2 regions of the Clostridium omnivorum genome follow, and region 1 is predicted to be linked to the other one. Evidence: a T-box and tRNA genes for the amino acid it is inferred to sense, from the RefSeq annotation. Region 1 holds a T-box; the other holds one or more tRNA genes.
The links. A T-box is a leader RNA that pairs with one kind of tRNA and senses whether it is charged. The one in region 1 lies ahead of metG (methionine--tRNA ligase), so its partner is inferred to be a tRNA-Met.

Region 1 (7,805 bases):
TTAAGAATTTAGCACAAATAAAAATAGGACTCTGCAAACTGCTAAGTCCTATTTTATTTGTGCCGATATTATTATTAAATTAAGTTTTTACAAAATTAGCTAACTGTGCTTCCTGTTGGAAGTTCTCCTGGTATGCTTACTGTAAACAGCTTGCTGTCATCATCTGTGGCAGCTGCTAGTATCATTCCTTGTGAAAGCTCTCCTCTTAGTGTAACAGGCTTTAAGTTGGCAACAAGTATTACATATTTTCCTACTAGCTCCTCTGGCTTGTAGTACTGTGCAATACCTGAAATTACTTGTCTTTCCTCTCCTGCTAAATCCACCTTTAATTTAAGCAGCTTTTTAGCTCCCTTAACTGGTTCACAGGATAGTACTTTAACTACTCTTAAGTCTACTTTATCAAAGTCATCTATAGTTATTTCTTCTTTTAGCGGCTGCATTGATGGTTTAACTTCTTCTTTAACTTCTGCAGCAGCTTCAAACTCTTTTAGTTTAGCTTCTACATCAATTCTTGGGAATATAACTTCCCCTCTTTTTACTCTTGTTCCTGCTTCTGTACCATCAAAGGCTGAAACTGTATCCCATGCTGTTAAGTTTACTGATAACTGCTCATTTATTTTCTGTGCAGTAGTTGGCAGGAATGCTGATACAAGCACAGATACAAATCTTAGAGATTCAGCAAGGTTGTATAGTACAGTACCTAGTCTCTCCTTCTTTTCTGGATCCTTAGCAAGTATCCATGGTGTAGTTTCATCTATATATTTATTTGCTCTTCCGATTAGTGCCCAAATTTCACCTAGAGCCTCTGGAATTCTAAGCTTATCTATATGCTGTTCAACCTTTACTGGAGTTTCTAACGCAAGTTTAATTAGCTCATCATCTATAGGTTCCTTAGCAGTTGGTGCAGGAATTACTCCATCAAAGTACTTTTCAACCATTGCTACAGTTCTAGATAGTAAGTTTCCAAGGTCATTAGCAAGGTCTGAATTTATTTTCTTCATAAATATCTCATTATTAAATAGTCCATCTGAACCAAAAGGTATTTCTCTAAGCAGATAATATCTTACAGCATCTACACCAAAATTATTAACAAGAACTACTGGGTCTACTACGTTACCCTTTGATTTGGACATCTTTCCGCCGTCTACCAAAAGCCAGCCATGACCAAATACTTGCTTTGGCAGTGGAATATTTAAAGCCATAAGCATAATAGGCCAGTAAATAGTGTGGAATCTTAGTATGTCCTTACCTATTAGGTGAACATCTGCTGGCCAAAATTTGTTGTAAAGCTCATTATTTTCTGTGTTGTAGCCAAGAGCTGTTATATAGTTTGAAAGTGCGTCTATCCAAACATATACTACATGTCCTGGGTCAAATTCTACTGGAACTCCCCAATTGAAAGAAGTTCTTGAAACGCAAAGATCCTGAAGACCTGGTCTTAGGAAGTTATTAAGCATTTCATTCTTTCTGGATTCAGGCTGAATAAACTCTGGATGAGTTTCTATATACTCTATAAGTCTATCAGCATATTTTGACATCTTAAAAAAGTAAGCTTCTTCTGTCTTTCTTTCAACTGGTCTCCCGCAGTCTGGGCAGTTTCCATTAACTAATTGAGTTTCTGTCCAGAAGGATTCACAAGGTATGCAGTAGTGTCCTTCATAGGAGCTCTTATATATATCGCCTTGCTCATAAAGCTGAGTAAATATCTTTTGTACTGCCTTTTCATGATAATCATCTGTTGTTCTTATAAACTTATCATAGCTTATGTCCATTAGCTTCCATAGCTCTTTAATTCCTGCTACTATTTCATCTACATAAGCCTTTGGAGTTACGCCTTTTCCTTCAGCTATTCTCTGTATTTTTTCGCCGTGCTCGTCACTTCCTGTTAGAAAGAATACATCATATCCAGTTAGTCTTTTAAATCTAGCTAGTGCATCTGCTGCTACTGTTGTATAAGTATTTCCTATATGCAGGTTAGCAGATGGGTAGTAAATAGGGGTCGTAATATAATAAGGTTTCTTGTTACACATATTTTCTCCTCCTCTTTATTATTAAAATGTTTTCCATTTTTCTAGGCAATATGCATAAGTCTTTTCCATAAAAGCTTAGTTTTGCAAAATAAAAAACCTCTATGTAGAAAAATCCACATAGAGGCGTATATACGCGTTACCACTCTAATTTGTACTTATGTCGCCACAAGTACCTCCATAAGTGACTCCACCTTGCTAAAGCTTAGCTTTTATCACCTTGCAATATAACGGTTGCTGCCGTATTACCTTACTTAAATTCAGATAATCTGCTCAGGGGCCATGTTCGTAAGCTTCCATGCTGCTAGCTTTCACCTACTCTAGCTCTCTTTTAAGCACATCCCTTTACTACTCTTCCCATCAATGCATTTTATTAATTATTATAATATGCCATATAGATTATTATGTCAATATTTTTTAAATAAAAGCACCTTATTTTTAATATATTAAAAAATATAATAATTCATAAACTTCCTTGTTGACTCCTTGGAAATATTTGTTTATAATTATGCCTAGATATACTATGCATAGTAATAATATGTATCAAATTAGTCTGGAGGATGAAGTATGGGGTTTGATAGGCAATTTGTTTTTATACTAGGGGTTCCTATATTAATAATTATGGAAATAATCAGGTACAAAAAAGCTAAAAAAATTAATGCTAAATTTTTAAATTCTAAGGAAGTACTCTTAATTATTTTTTCTATTTATATAATGGGATTAATTGCGGTTACCTTATTGCCATTTCATAGATATGGCAGCATTAAACCCACAGCAAATTTAGTTCCTGTATTTAATACAGTAAAAGACATTTCAACAATACCATCAAATATGAAGAGTTTTATGATCAAGTTTTGGATAATCAATATATTTGGTAATTTGTTTCTTTTAGCACCTTTAGCAGCAATTGTACCCATAACTTTTAAAAAGTTTAAAAGTATTAAAGCAACAGTTTTATTATGTTTATTAGTTTCTATATCAATAGAGCTTCTTCAATATTTGTCTATGTTTTGCGGAAATTACAGATCTGTTGATATAGATGACATTATTTTAAATACATTAGGTTCAATAATCGGTTTTGGAATATTTAAGCTATTTAAGGAGGAGAGTTATGAGAATAAGTAAAGAACTCATTAAAGGCAGTACGGTTATTTTGATTCTGAGTCTTCTTGAAAAAAAACCCATGTATGGCTATGAGATGATTAAAGAAATCGAAACCAAATCCAGCGGCATTTTTGCCTTTAAGGAAGGTACACTGTACCCAATTCTGCATACTTTAGAAGCTGAAGGCATGGTAGAATCCTACTGGGATGAAAGCGAAGGGGGTAGAAAGCGAAAATACTACAAAATAACGGATAAAGGAATACTTCACACAAAAGAAAAAAAAGAAGAATGGGGCACTTTTAAGACTGCAGTAGATAAAGTTTTGTGGGAGGGTATAGCATGGGGCTAAATAGCAATGAAATCATTGGGGAATACATAAAAAATGTGTGCTCTTTAGTAAAAAACAAAGATGCACATGAAGAAATAAAATTGGAGCTTGAAAATCATATTTTAGAGCTTAGTGATGAACTGATATCAGAAGGCACAAAGGAAAGTGAAGCCACTGAAAAGGCTATTGCTCAAATGGGTGATGCTACTGTAGTAGGAAGCCAGTTAAATAAGGCTCATAAGGGAAATCCAGACTGGACACTACTTATAATAACTTTATTGCTTTCGGGCTTTGGACTATTATCCATGTACTTTATAAAAATTTCAGGACTTGCTTCAGAAGAGGTTTTCTACAAAAATCTAGGCTATTTTGTAATAGGAATTGCAATAGTTACAGGAATTTACTTTTTTGATTATAGAAAGCTTCGTAAATACTCAAAGTATATTTATATTGTTACTTTATTTTTTGCAATGCTTGCAGCTTTTACTGGGCCTCAATCCAACGGTAGAATTCACCTTAGTTTATTTTTTACAGTTTGGAATTTCCTTGACTTGTCGGTATTTATTCTTATAATATCCTCCTGCGGAATATTCTCCGATTGGGACTTTAGTAAACTTGAAAATAAACTAAAAGGAATAGGATTACTTGCACTGCCCCTACTTTTAATCGCATCAGCACCTTCAGTATCAGCCTGTGCAATCTATGTTATATCCTTTATCGTTCTTTTATTTGGTTCTAAGGCTAATTATAAGTATATTTTACTAATTGTTTGCGCCCTATTTGGTTTATCATTTTTCTTTGTACTATCAGAGCCCTATAGGATTTCACGGATGCTTACATTTGTAAATCCACAAAAGGATCCTCAAGGAGCGGGTTATTTGATTATTCAAGTAAAAAAACTTCTAATCGGTGCAGGATTCTTTGGAAAAGGACTTACTCTTACTAGGCAGGCCTTACCAGAGCCACATACTGATCTTATATTTGCTTATATAATATATACCTTTGGTTGGTTTGCCGGACTTTCCATAGTAGCTTTAGCTTCAGCCTTTATAGTTAGAATTATATCCTTAGCTACTTCTGTAAAAGACACCTATGGAAAGCTCCTTATAAAAGGAATAGCTGCAATATTTGCTGTAGAATTTTCTTGGAATATCCTAATGGTGCTTGGTTTTGCACCACTAGTAGGAATGTCTCTACCTTTCATAAGCTACGGTGGCAGTCAATTTATCATGAACATGATAGCGATAGGATTAATATCCAGCGTTTATAAACGCAGGACCTTAACAGTTAGTGTTAGAGCGGATAACTAATATGCTTAAAGCAATCATCACCGTGACATATTGGTGAAAATTTAAATATATAAATATGAAAATATATAAATATTTACTTATAAAATGCACTTTAATAATAAATTGAGAGGTTGATGAAAGTATTATATTCATCAACCTCTCTCATTATAATGTATGTGATTTATGCCAAAGGTCACGTCCCCGTGGCACGCCCGCCCTGCGGCACACTAAAATTTAAATAATTCCTCTAATTCTTCTTCGCTCATTTGAGAAAGCAGAATTTCTTCTCCACTTTCATCACTGATAACGCTTTTTATTATCTCTTTTTTCTTTTCCTGTATTTTAAATATCTTTTCTTCTATTGTTCCTCTTGCAATAAGCTTTATTACTTCTACAGTCTTTTCCTGGCCAATTCTATGAGCTCTATCTGTTGCTTGGTCTTCAACAGCAGGATTCCACCATGGGTCAAAGTGTATAACCACATCAGCCCCTGTAAGGTTTAAGCCTGTGCCACCAGCTTTTAGAGAGATTAAGAATACACTTCCTTTACCTTCATTGAATTCCTTAACCATCTCTCCCCTCTGCTGAGCCCTTGTTTGACCATCCAAGTACATATATTCAATATTATTGTTTTCAAGTCTCTTGCTGATATTCTTTAAAACAGAGGTGAACTGAGAAAATAACAGTATTCTATGTCCTTCATTTATGCTTTCTTCTAATAGTTCATCAAGGGCAAGCATCTTTCCGCTCTCTCCAAAGTAATTATCTACAAATACAGAGGGCTCACAGCATATTTGCCTTAATCTTGTAAGAACAGATAGTATTTTAATCTTGCTTCTTCCTAGACCCTTTTCTTTAATCTCGTTGTCAATTTCATTTTTAGCTGAGGCAATATATGCAGCATATAATTTCTTCTGCTCTTCTGTCATTTCAACCACAAGCTGGTGCTCAATCTTTGGAGGTAATTCCTTTATAACATCTTTTTTAAGTCTCCTTAATATAAATGGTTTTACATGCTTATTAAGCTCCTCTAAAGCAACAGTATCATTATTCCTCACTACAGGCATTTCGTACTTTTTTAAAAACTTTCCATGAGTCATAAGATAGCCTGGCATTAAAAAATCAAAGATTGACCATAATTCCGTAAGAGAATTTTCTATTGGCGTACCTGTCAGCGCAAAAAATCCATCTGCTTTAATTTCTTTTACACTTTGAGCATTTTGTGACATTGGATTTTTTATTTGCTGTGCCTCATCCAATATACAGTATTTGAACTTATATTTCTTATACTCTTCCACATCTCTTCTTATAAGAGGGTAAGAAGTTATAACGATATTAGCACCTTCTAAATTACTCATTTGAGCTTCTCTTTCTTCCCTAGTTCCTGCAATAACTACAGATTTTAAAACTGGTGCAAATTTTTCTATTTCGCTTTTCCAATTGTAAATTAAAGAAGTAGGCGCCACCACCAAAGATGGCTCACATTCACTATTCTCTATTACTTCTGATTGTATAAAAGCAATGGTCTGAAGAGTTTTTCCAAGGCCCATCTCATCAGCAAGGATACCTCCAAACCCACAGCTGGTTAATGTTTTTAGCCATTTAAATCCATACTTTTGGTAGCCCCTCATTACACCCTCTAAGGAATCAGGCACCTTATAATCAATTTCTTGAACATCTCTTATATTATTAACTAATTCTCTAAACCTTCTATTTCTTTCAATATAATTCATGTTGTTCATTTTCAGATTTTGATCAATATATAAGGCATTATACTTTGACAGCAGGATTTTATCCTCTTCTAAGGAGGATTCTTGAATATCCAAATACTCAATCATATTTGCAGCATCTTTTAATTCCTTACTTTCTAGTGATACAAAATCACCCTTTTTAAGCCTATAATACTTTTTCTTTTGCCTTAAAGCTTCCAAAACATCCTTAAGCTCACTTCTCTCAATGCCTTCAATACTAAAGCTAAATTCTAGTAGGTCCTCATCATTTAGCCTAATACTTGACTTTATATTTGAAGAACTGTACACCTTTATATTCTTAAAAGCTTCTGAATAATAAACCTCAGCGTACTCCTGCAGTCTCTGCATTCCCTCAGTTAAAAACTCTACTAAACTTTCTTCATCCGACAGCACATAGCTTCGATTTATAATCTTAAAACCATAACTGTTTAAAATGCCAATAGTATTTGTTTCTTTAGATATATCCCTTATAAGGATTCTTTCTTGCTGCAATCCAATTTCCTTTTGAAATAACGGATTAAATTCCAGGCTTCCATATTTAAAAATTATGTCCGCTGTAATATCCTCTTTTTCCTTGTCAAAATAAATGTTGACTTCTAAAGGTTCCTCATAGAATTGCTGCTCCAGCCTTTCATCTATATCTACTACCTTGCCAATATTTTTTAAGCTAGGTATTATGTATGAAGCGAGACTTTCCTTATCGGTGCTGCTAAAAGTTATCTTGCCCTCTCTTGTTCTTATAAACTCTCTATAAAAGGGTGCATATATATTCTTCTGTACTTCACTTGGTTTATATATGTTTCCGTTATAAAAAAAGTATTCTTCACTATCTGTTATTGGAATTGGAATACTGTCACTAGCTCTAAGAATTATGTTATCTTCCTTAATATTTAAATCAAACTCTAAAGGCATATCCTCTTTCAGAATTTTTACTGCTGGAAAGCTTTGACCATTAATTACCGCCTCAATTGTTCTCCCTTCAACAATGTTAAAAAACCTCATTAATTGTCTGTCTGTTAAATATGCTTTTTTACCTATTATAAATCTATTAGGAGAACTCAAATATCTCGGTGTAGGAATATTTATATTTGGAATTCTACAGTCCATTTCATATATTTCTAGAAGCAGTTCAATTATTTTTTCATCCTCACTATTAAACCTATGAAGCTCTGGATAAAGGATAAAATTCTTGCCAAACTCTAATTCCTCTAGTCTATTTCTCAGAACTCCAAGAAACTCCTTCATATTCTTTACAATATAAGTTTTGTTCTCTCCAATTTTCAGTTCTATTGAGGAAAGCCTCTCC
Region 2 (7,805 bases), 1.1 Mb from region 1:
ATGGATTATTAATTTTATTACTAGGAGTGTTTAAATATAGCTACATAAAGAAAAGATTTTTAAGAAAGTAAGGAGAACAGCACATGATAAAAGTAATAGGGCTTGGACCTGGTTCTAAGGACGCACTAACAATGGGAGCAGTAGAGGCTTTAAGGGAAGGCAGCAAGGTTTATTTAAGAACTTATAAGCATCCTAATATTGAGTATATTAAGAGCTTAGGTATTGAATTTGAAACCTATGATGAAAAATATGATACACTTGATAGTTTTGATCAGGTATACAATGCTATTGTAGAGGACTTGATTGAAAAACATGATAAATATGAAAATTTAATTTACGCTGTACCAGGGCATCCTCTAGTGGCGGAGAAATCAGTTAATATATTAATAAAACGCTGTGAGGAAAAAAACATTGATCTTAATATATTACCAGCAGTTAGCTTCGTAGATGCAATGATGGAGGCATTAAAGATCGATCCAGTAGAAGGAATAAAGATAGTAGATGCATTTGATATAAAAAATCAAGTGTTAGATAAAAGAATTGGAACTGTTATTACTCAAGTTTATGATAAGTTTATAGCTTCAGAAGTTAAGCTTGCTCTTTCAGAGTACTATAGAGACGATATGGAAATATATTTTGTAAGAGCCGCAGGAGTTAAGGATCTAGAGAGTGTTAGAAAAATTCCTTTATATGAACTTGATAGACAGGAGGATATCGATTATCTTACTTCCGTATATATTCCTAAAGATTTAAATAATGTAAGAGATTTTCATGATTTAGTGGAAATAATGGACACTTTAAGAGGTGAAGATGGGTGTCCGTGGGATAGAGAGCAAACTCACGAAACCTTAAGGAGGTACCTTGTAGAGGAATGCTATGAGGTAGTTGAAGCAATAGATGAACAGGATGACGATAAAATTATTGAAGAACTTGGTGACGTATTGCTTCAAGTAGTTTTCCATGCAAGAATAGGTAAGGAAGAAGGCTATTTTGATATTTATGATATAACAGAGGGAATATGCAATAAAATGATCGAAAGACACCCTCATATCTTTGGAAATGCAATTGCCAATACTTCAGAGCAAGTATTAAGTAATTGGGAAGAGATAAAAAAGAAAGAAAAAGGGCTTAAAACCTATACTGAAGAATTAAAAGCTATTGCGAGAAGTCTACCAGCCCTAACAAGAGCAGAAAAGGTTCAGGCAAAGGCTAAGAAGGTTGGCTTTGATTGGGATAATGTAGAAGCAGCTATGGATAAGATAATTGAGGAATTAGAGGAAGTAAAGAATGTATATAAAGGCAATAATAGGGCAAAAATACAAGAAGAAGTAGGGGATTTGATATTTTCTACCGTAAATGTATCAAGATTCCTTGACATTGACCCTGAGTTTGCATTAAATTATACTATAGAGAAGTTTATTAATCGCTTTCAATACATAGAAGATAAGGCTTCCCAAAAAAGTCTTAAACTTCAAGAAATGACCCTGGAACAGATGGATGAGTTCTGGGAGGAAGCAAAAAGGTTATAAAAAATAGCCTAAAAAGAAGGATTTTTTAAACTTATGAAGAATATAGTAGAAATTACTAGACTAACAGTGTAGTATATGGTTATAATTATAAATAAATCCAATTTATTAAATAACCAATAAAAAAATGGGCTGTAAAATAATTTAGTTTTTTAGGAGGTGAAAAAACCTGGTTGATGGTGATAAGCCATATCTTAAAGGCCCATAAGATAAATATCATAGTTTAATCTATGATTTTGATACCGGGGTACAAAAGTGAACAAAGCAGAATTAATAACAAGCATAGCAGAGAAAAGTGGATTAACTAAGAAAGATGCAGAAACAGCTTTAAAAGGATTCATAGAAAGCGTTCAAGAAGCTTTAGTTAAAGGAGAAAAAGTTCAATTAGTTGGATTTGGAACTTTCGAAACTAGAGAAAGAGCTGCAAGAGTTGGAAGAAACCCAAGAACTAAAGAAGAAATAAACATTCCAGCTTCAGTAGTTCCAGTTTTCAAAGCAGGAAAAGAATTCAAGGAAAAGGTAGACAACAAATAACTTTTTCAATAAAAAGCCTAGATTTCCATCTGGGTTTTTTTATTTATCCAAATTCGGATATTATTATCTATTGTAGTGAGGGATAGAGATGAGATTAGATAAATATTTAAAGGTATCTAGAATTATAAAGAGAAGAACAGTTGCAAAAGAGGCTTGTGAGACTGGAAGAGTGTCTATTAACAATAAAGTTGCAAAACCAGGAACAGAAGTTAAAGAAGGGGACATTATAGAAATAAAGTTTGCTGCTAAAAGTTTACAAGCAAGAATAACAAGCACTCTTGAGCACGTAAGAAAAGAGGATGCTAAGGCTATGTATGAACTTCTAGCTGGTGAGGAAGACACAGACGAAGAATAAGTAATGGCTGTGAGGTTTTAAACACTGCTCCAGCTTTGAGGTGGCTATCTTGTAATATATAAACGCTCCATTGCATATAAATAATTACAAGTGGGGACATAAAAGATATTTATCCTTTATGTACACAAATGTATGCAAGGGAGGATAACATGGAAGTAAAAAAAGAAATAAGGATAGAAGATAAAAAAACCAATTTAACTCTTGAAAACAGAAAGAGACTTATCTTAAGTGGAGTAGTAGAGGTCATTAGTTTTAATGAGGATCAGATAATGCTAAACACACTTCTAGGTTCCTTAACTGTAAAGGGGGAGGGGCTTAAGATGAATAAGCTTGATGTACAAAATGGAGAAGTAATAATAATTGGTACCGTTAATTCCTGTGTTTATACGGGTTCTGAGGCAAAAAAAGATAAAGAAAGCATAATCGCTAAATTATTTAAGTAGAGGTTATTATGATATTACCAATTAGTGTACAGGCAAGGCTAGTTTTCTTTTGTTTATTGGCAGGGGTAATAACGGGAGGATTATTTGATCTATATAGAATTATGAGGGGATTAAAAAACCCAAATAAAGTAGTGACTTTTATTGAAGATACCTTATTTTGGATTTTTACTGCAATAGTAGTATTCATTTTTTTAGTTTTTACCAAGAGCACACATCTTGGAATGTATGCTTACATGTTTATTGCTATAGGTTTACTTATATATATGGTATTTATAAGTAAAATATTTTTGATAATACAGTATAGAATATTTAATTCTATTGGAAAGATATCAAGAATTTTCATGAATACTATATTATATCCATTTAAGATTGGCTTTTATAAGGTGAAATTTAAAAATAAGAAAAAAATCATTAAGAAATAACTTGAAGAAAACATAAAATGAATTTAAAATATATGTATGAGACTTAGCTTTATTATTTTAAGTTAATAATTATTTGAGTAGGCTTTTTAGTTTTTTGTGTTAAAGGAGAAAATACATATGAAAAAGAAGTTTAGATTTAAACGAATAATTTTTATAGCGGCTCTTTTATATGTTTCTTATGTACTAATAGGTACTCAAATTTCTATTGCTAAAATTAACTCTGAAATTAAAGTTAAGAATCAAGAACTTTCAAAAGCAAAAGATAAAAATTTGAAATTACAGGATGAAATAAAGATGTCTAAAACTGATGCATATATTGAAAAGCTTGCGAGGGAAAGACTTCAAATGATTAAGGAAGGTGAGACTCCTGTAATAAATAAAAAATAGCTAACATAGTTTATAATTTATATTAATATAAAACATTATTTTAAGGAGGAGTCTTTTTAATATGACCTTACAGACAGGAAGTATCCTTGAAGGTACAGTGGTTAACATTACAAACTTTGGCGCATTTGTTGAAGTGGATGGGAAAACAGGTTTAGTTCACATCTCTGAGGTGGCAGATACCTTTGTAAAAAATATCAGAGATCATTTAAAGGAACAAGACAAAGTAAAGGTTAAAGTTATTTCAGTGGATGATAATGGTAAGATAAGTCTATCCATTAAGCAAGCTATGCCGCAGAAAAAATCTGTAAGACCTGTAGAAGTAGATTGGAGTTCTGAAAAGAACAAAGGCAATGGGAATTTTGAAGATAGATTATCTAAATTCCTAAAAGATAGTGAGGAAAGATTTCAAGACCTAAAGAAGCATCAGGATTCAAAGGGACGAGGATATAGAAAAAGTTCAAATTATTAAAATAGGGGAACCAATTAAGGTTCCTTTTAATTTCTACAATAATAAATTATCTACAATAAATAATTCTCTTGTAGTTCTAAATGGTTTTAAGGATAAACCTAGTTATTTCAGGGGTTTAAACCTTGCTTATAATACATGAATAGTGATTTGAAAAAGAAGTTTAAAAAGGTGTTGACATTAGATACTATATCATATATAATAAATCATGTCGTCAGAAGAAACGATATGCTGAAGTGGCGGAACTGGCAGACGCACAGGACTTAAAATCCTGCGGTGGTAATACACCGTACCGGTTCGATTCCGGTCTTCAGCACCAATGTCGCGGGGTGGAGCAGTTGGCAGCTCGTCGGGCTCATAACCCGAAGGTCGTAGGTTCAAGTCCTACCCCCGCAACCAATTAATTTAATAATATGGCGGAATAGCTCAGCTGGCTAGAGCAATCGGTTCATACCCGATGTGTCGTAGGTTCAAGTCCTATTTCCGCTACCAAATGCTGAAGTGGCGGAACTGGCAGACGCACAGGACTTAAAATCCTGCGGTGGTAATACACCGTACCGGTTCGATTCCGGTCTTCAGCACCAATATCGCGGGGTGGAGCAGCTGGCAGCTCGTCGGGCTCATAACCCGAAGGTCGTAGGTTCAAGTCCTACCCCCGCAACCAATTAAATTAAATAGTATGGCGGAATAGCTCAGTTGGCTAGAGCAATCGGTTCATACCCGATGTGTCGTAGGTTCAAGTCCTATTTCCGCTACCAGATAACTCACAGATTATTCTGTGAGTTTTGTTTTTTTGGTAAACATGTTTATGTAAAACTTCTTTTTATTAAAATTTATATCTATCCATTTTACAATAAATTTGCAGTAATTTTTTTTATGTGACATATCTTTTATTTAAAGAGAATATTGACGGCATAAAAATAAAAAAGTTTTAAAGTACGACATATTTTTGGCTAATTGTTCATAAATATAGTAAGTTAACATATAGTTAATTAACTTATGATAAAAATGCTTAAATCCAAGAAAGTGTTGTATATCAAATAAATTTTGGCTTTTGGTTCTAAAAACAGTAAATTCTACATATAGTAATTATTTGAAAAATGTTAGTGATAAATGTCCATAAAAAAAAAATAAGCCACCTAGTAAATGACAATTATTTCCTGATACCTCTGCTATAATAAAAACAACGTAATTAAGATGTGGAGGTTATAAGAATGCAGTACGGAGCAGATATTTTGACTTATCAAAGAACTATTAAAGTGGACAAGCAAACTAATAAAAAGGTGGTAGATTTAAAATTTATTATTAAAGTACTGATGTACTTTTTTATTTCGCTGCTAATAAGCAGGGTTATGCTGATTAATTTTATGGCACCTTTTGGAATTGCATTCTTGCTATCTATGCTGATGCATAAGGAGGAAAAGATTACTCTTATTGTAGGCTGTGGTACTCTTGTTGGTTATGCATCCTTGTACAATAATGTTAAATACTTACCGGCATATTTGACTGTTATAGGAACCATAACAGTTTTAAGCTACATAGTAGATGACATAAATAAAAGAAAAAAGCTAATAATGATGTTTGTAGTGATGTTTGTAGAGTTTACTCTATTTAAACTATTAGTTGGTAAAGTAACTTTGGGAGTTACACTATTTACTACTTTTTTCGAAATTGCTTGCATCTATCCACTATATTATATTATCAATTATTCAATAACTTGCTTTTCCGATTTGAAAAGTAAACATTTATTCAATAATGAGGAAATAATAAGTATGGCAGTAACAGCTTCTCTAGTAGTAGCTGGAACCTGGGGAGCATCAATTTATGGTGTGTCAGTTAGAAATGTTTTAGCATTGGGATTTATTTTAGTAGTAAGCTATATAAAAGGAAGTTCAGTAGGAGCAGCAAGCGGAGTTGCATTAGGCGTTATAGTAGGCATGGGATCGAATAATATGATGATGTATGTCAGTGTATATGGACTTTGTGGACTTATCTCAGGAATCTTTAAGGATAGTGGAAAAGTACTAACTGGACTTGCTTATATAGTTTCCTTTCTAATAATTAATATTTACTCAAAAACTGAAACTTCAGCAGCCTTTAAAATTATAGAGGCATTAATAGCTTGTTTGGTATTTTACTCAATTCCAAAGAAGATATATGATAAGCTAGCTTTAGAATTAGATTATGAAAAGAAGCAGGAGGACTTGAGTGAAGGATATGTTGAAAAAGTAAAAAACATTTTTATAAAGAGATTGGATAGTTTTTCAGAGGTACTATATAATATGTCTGACATATTGGAGAATCTAGCTGATAATGATAAACTGGCTATGAAAAATAAGAGTACTGCACTTGTTGAAAACTTAGCTGACAGAGTTTGCAGCAATTGCAATATGAAAGCTATGTGTTGGAAGAGAGAAACCTACTATACATATAGTGCTTTTGGAGATTTGATACAAAATTTTCAAGAAAAAAGAAAGGTGATACCAAAGGAACTTGAAAGAAAATGTGTAAAAAGAACTGCTTTAGTTCAAAATACAGAGGATATAGTAAATAATTATATTATTAATGAAATGTGGAGAACAAGACTAAGTGAAGGAAGGGAGCTCTTAGCAGCACAAATAAACAATATGGCTGCATCTGTTGGTGAAATAATTGAAGAATTTAATGCTGATATAAAATTCAATTGTGAGGCAGAAAACAATATAATAAGAGTGCTTGAGAAAAAAGGAATAAAATATAGAGATATATTTTGTTATAACGATAAAAATGATAGGACTGTAGTAAAACTTACTATGGATCCTTGTGGAGGAAGTCAGCTTTGTGTAAAAGAAATACTACCATTATTAAATGAGGTATTAGATAGGCCAATGTGTGTTAGTGATGAGGGGTGCAGTATACATACTGAGGAAAAGAGCTGTTCTATTACCTTTGAAGAAATGCCTAAGTTTCATGTGTCCTCATACGCAGGACGTCTCTGTAAGGATGGAGAAAAATATAGTGGGGATAGCTTCAGCTTTGGAAAGCTAAACGATGGAACCTATATGGCAATAATAAGTGATGGAATGGGTTCAGGACCTCAAGCAGAGCAGGAGAGTACTGCAGCAGTAGAATTAATAGAAAAGTTTGCAGAGTCTGGATTTAGCAAGGCTACTGCTATAAACACTGTAAATTCTATAATGACATTAAAGTTCTCTGAAGACGAAAAGTTCTCTACAGTAGATTTAAGCAGTGTAGATTTATATGCTGGAGAAGTAGACTTTATGAAAGTTGGGGCAGTAGCAAGCTTTATTAAATCTGGAAATAGAATAGAGACAATTAAGTCCAAGACTTTACCAATGGGAATTTTGGATAAAGTAGATATAGATATTGTGAAAAAGACAGTTAAAAATGGAGATATAATAGTTATGGTTAGCGATGGCATGCTTGATTATGATAATGAACATGTGGGGAAAGAAGATTGGGTAGTAGACTTTTTAGGTAAAACAAGCTGCAGTAATCCAAAGGAGCTGGCTGAACAGCTAATAAATAAGGCAAAAGAGCTAAGCGGCGAAAAGATAAAGGATGACATGACAGTACTTGTATCAAAGGTTTATAGTTTATATTAAAACATAATGAAGGAATGAGGGATAAAATCAATATACTTCATTTCTTCTTTTTTTTTTCTTTTTTATG

Region 2: it has a tRNA-Met gene. The T-box ahead of metG (methionine--tRNA ligase) is inferred to sense a tRNA for this amino acid. The anticodon was not compared.

What each region holds. Positions count from the first base shown of each region.
Region 1 covers NZ_BRXR01000001.1:2,574,490-2,582,294, reverse strand. The annotation lists gene metG (methionine--tRNA ligase) at 96-2,030, opposite strand; T-box leader at 2,147-2,400, opposite strand; gene bsdE14_RS12265 (VanZ family protein) at 2,595-3,152, shown strand; gene bsdE14_RS12260 (PadR family transcriptional regulator) at 3,139-3,480, shown strand; gene bsdE14_RS12255 (FtsW/RodA/SpoVE family cell cycle protein) at 3,471-4,769, shown strand; gene bsdE14_RS12250 (SNF2 helicase associated domain-containing protein) at 4,976-7,805, opposite strand, start outside.
Region 2 covers NZ_BRXR01000001.1:1,514,466-1,522,270, reverse strand. The annotation lists gene bsdE14_RS07025 (putative polysaccharide biosynthesis protein) at 1-71, shown strand, start outside; gene yabN (bifunctional methyltransferase/pyrophosphohydrolase YabN) at 84-1,529, shown strand; gene bsdE14_RS07015 (HU family DNA-binding protein) at 1,782-2,060, shown strand; gene bsdE14_RS07010 (RNA-binding S4 domain-containing protein) at 2,149-2,415, shown strand; gene yabP (sporulation protein YabP) at 2,565-2,858, shown strand; gene yabQ (spore cortex biosynthesis protein YabQ) at 2,867-3,280, shown strand; gene bsdE14_RS06995 (FtsB family cell division protein) at 3,398-3,667, shown strand; gene bsdE14_RS06990 (S1 domain-containing RNA-binding protein) at 3,729-4,136, shown strand; tRNA gene bsdE14_RS06985 (tRNA-Leu) at 4,364-4,452, shown strand; tRNA gene bsdE14_RS06980 (tRNA-Met) at 4,457-4,532, shown strand; tRNA gene bsdE14_RS06975 (tRNA-Met) at 4,549-4,625, shown strand; tRNA gene bsdE14_RS06970 (tRNA-Leu) at 4,629-4,717, shown strand; tRNA gene bsdE14_RS06965 (tRNA-Met) at 4,722-4,797, shown strand; tRNA gene bsdE14_RS06960 (tRNA-Met) at 4,815-4,891, shown strand; gene spoIIE (stage II sporulation protein E) at 5,348-7,738, shown strand.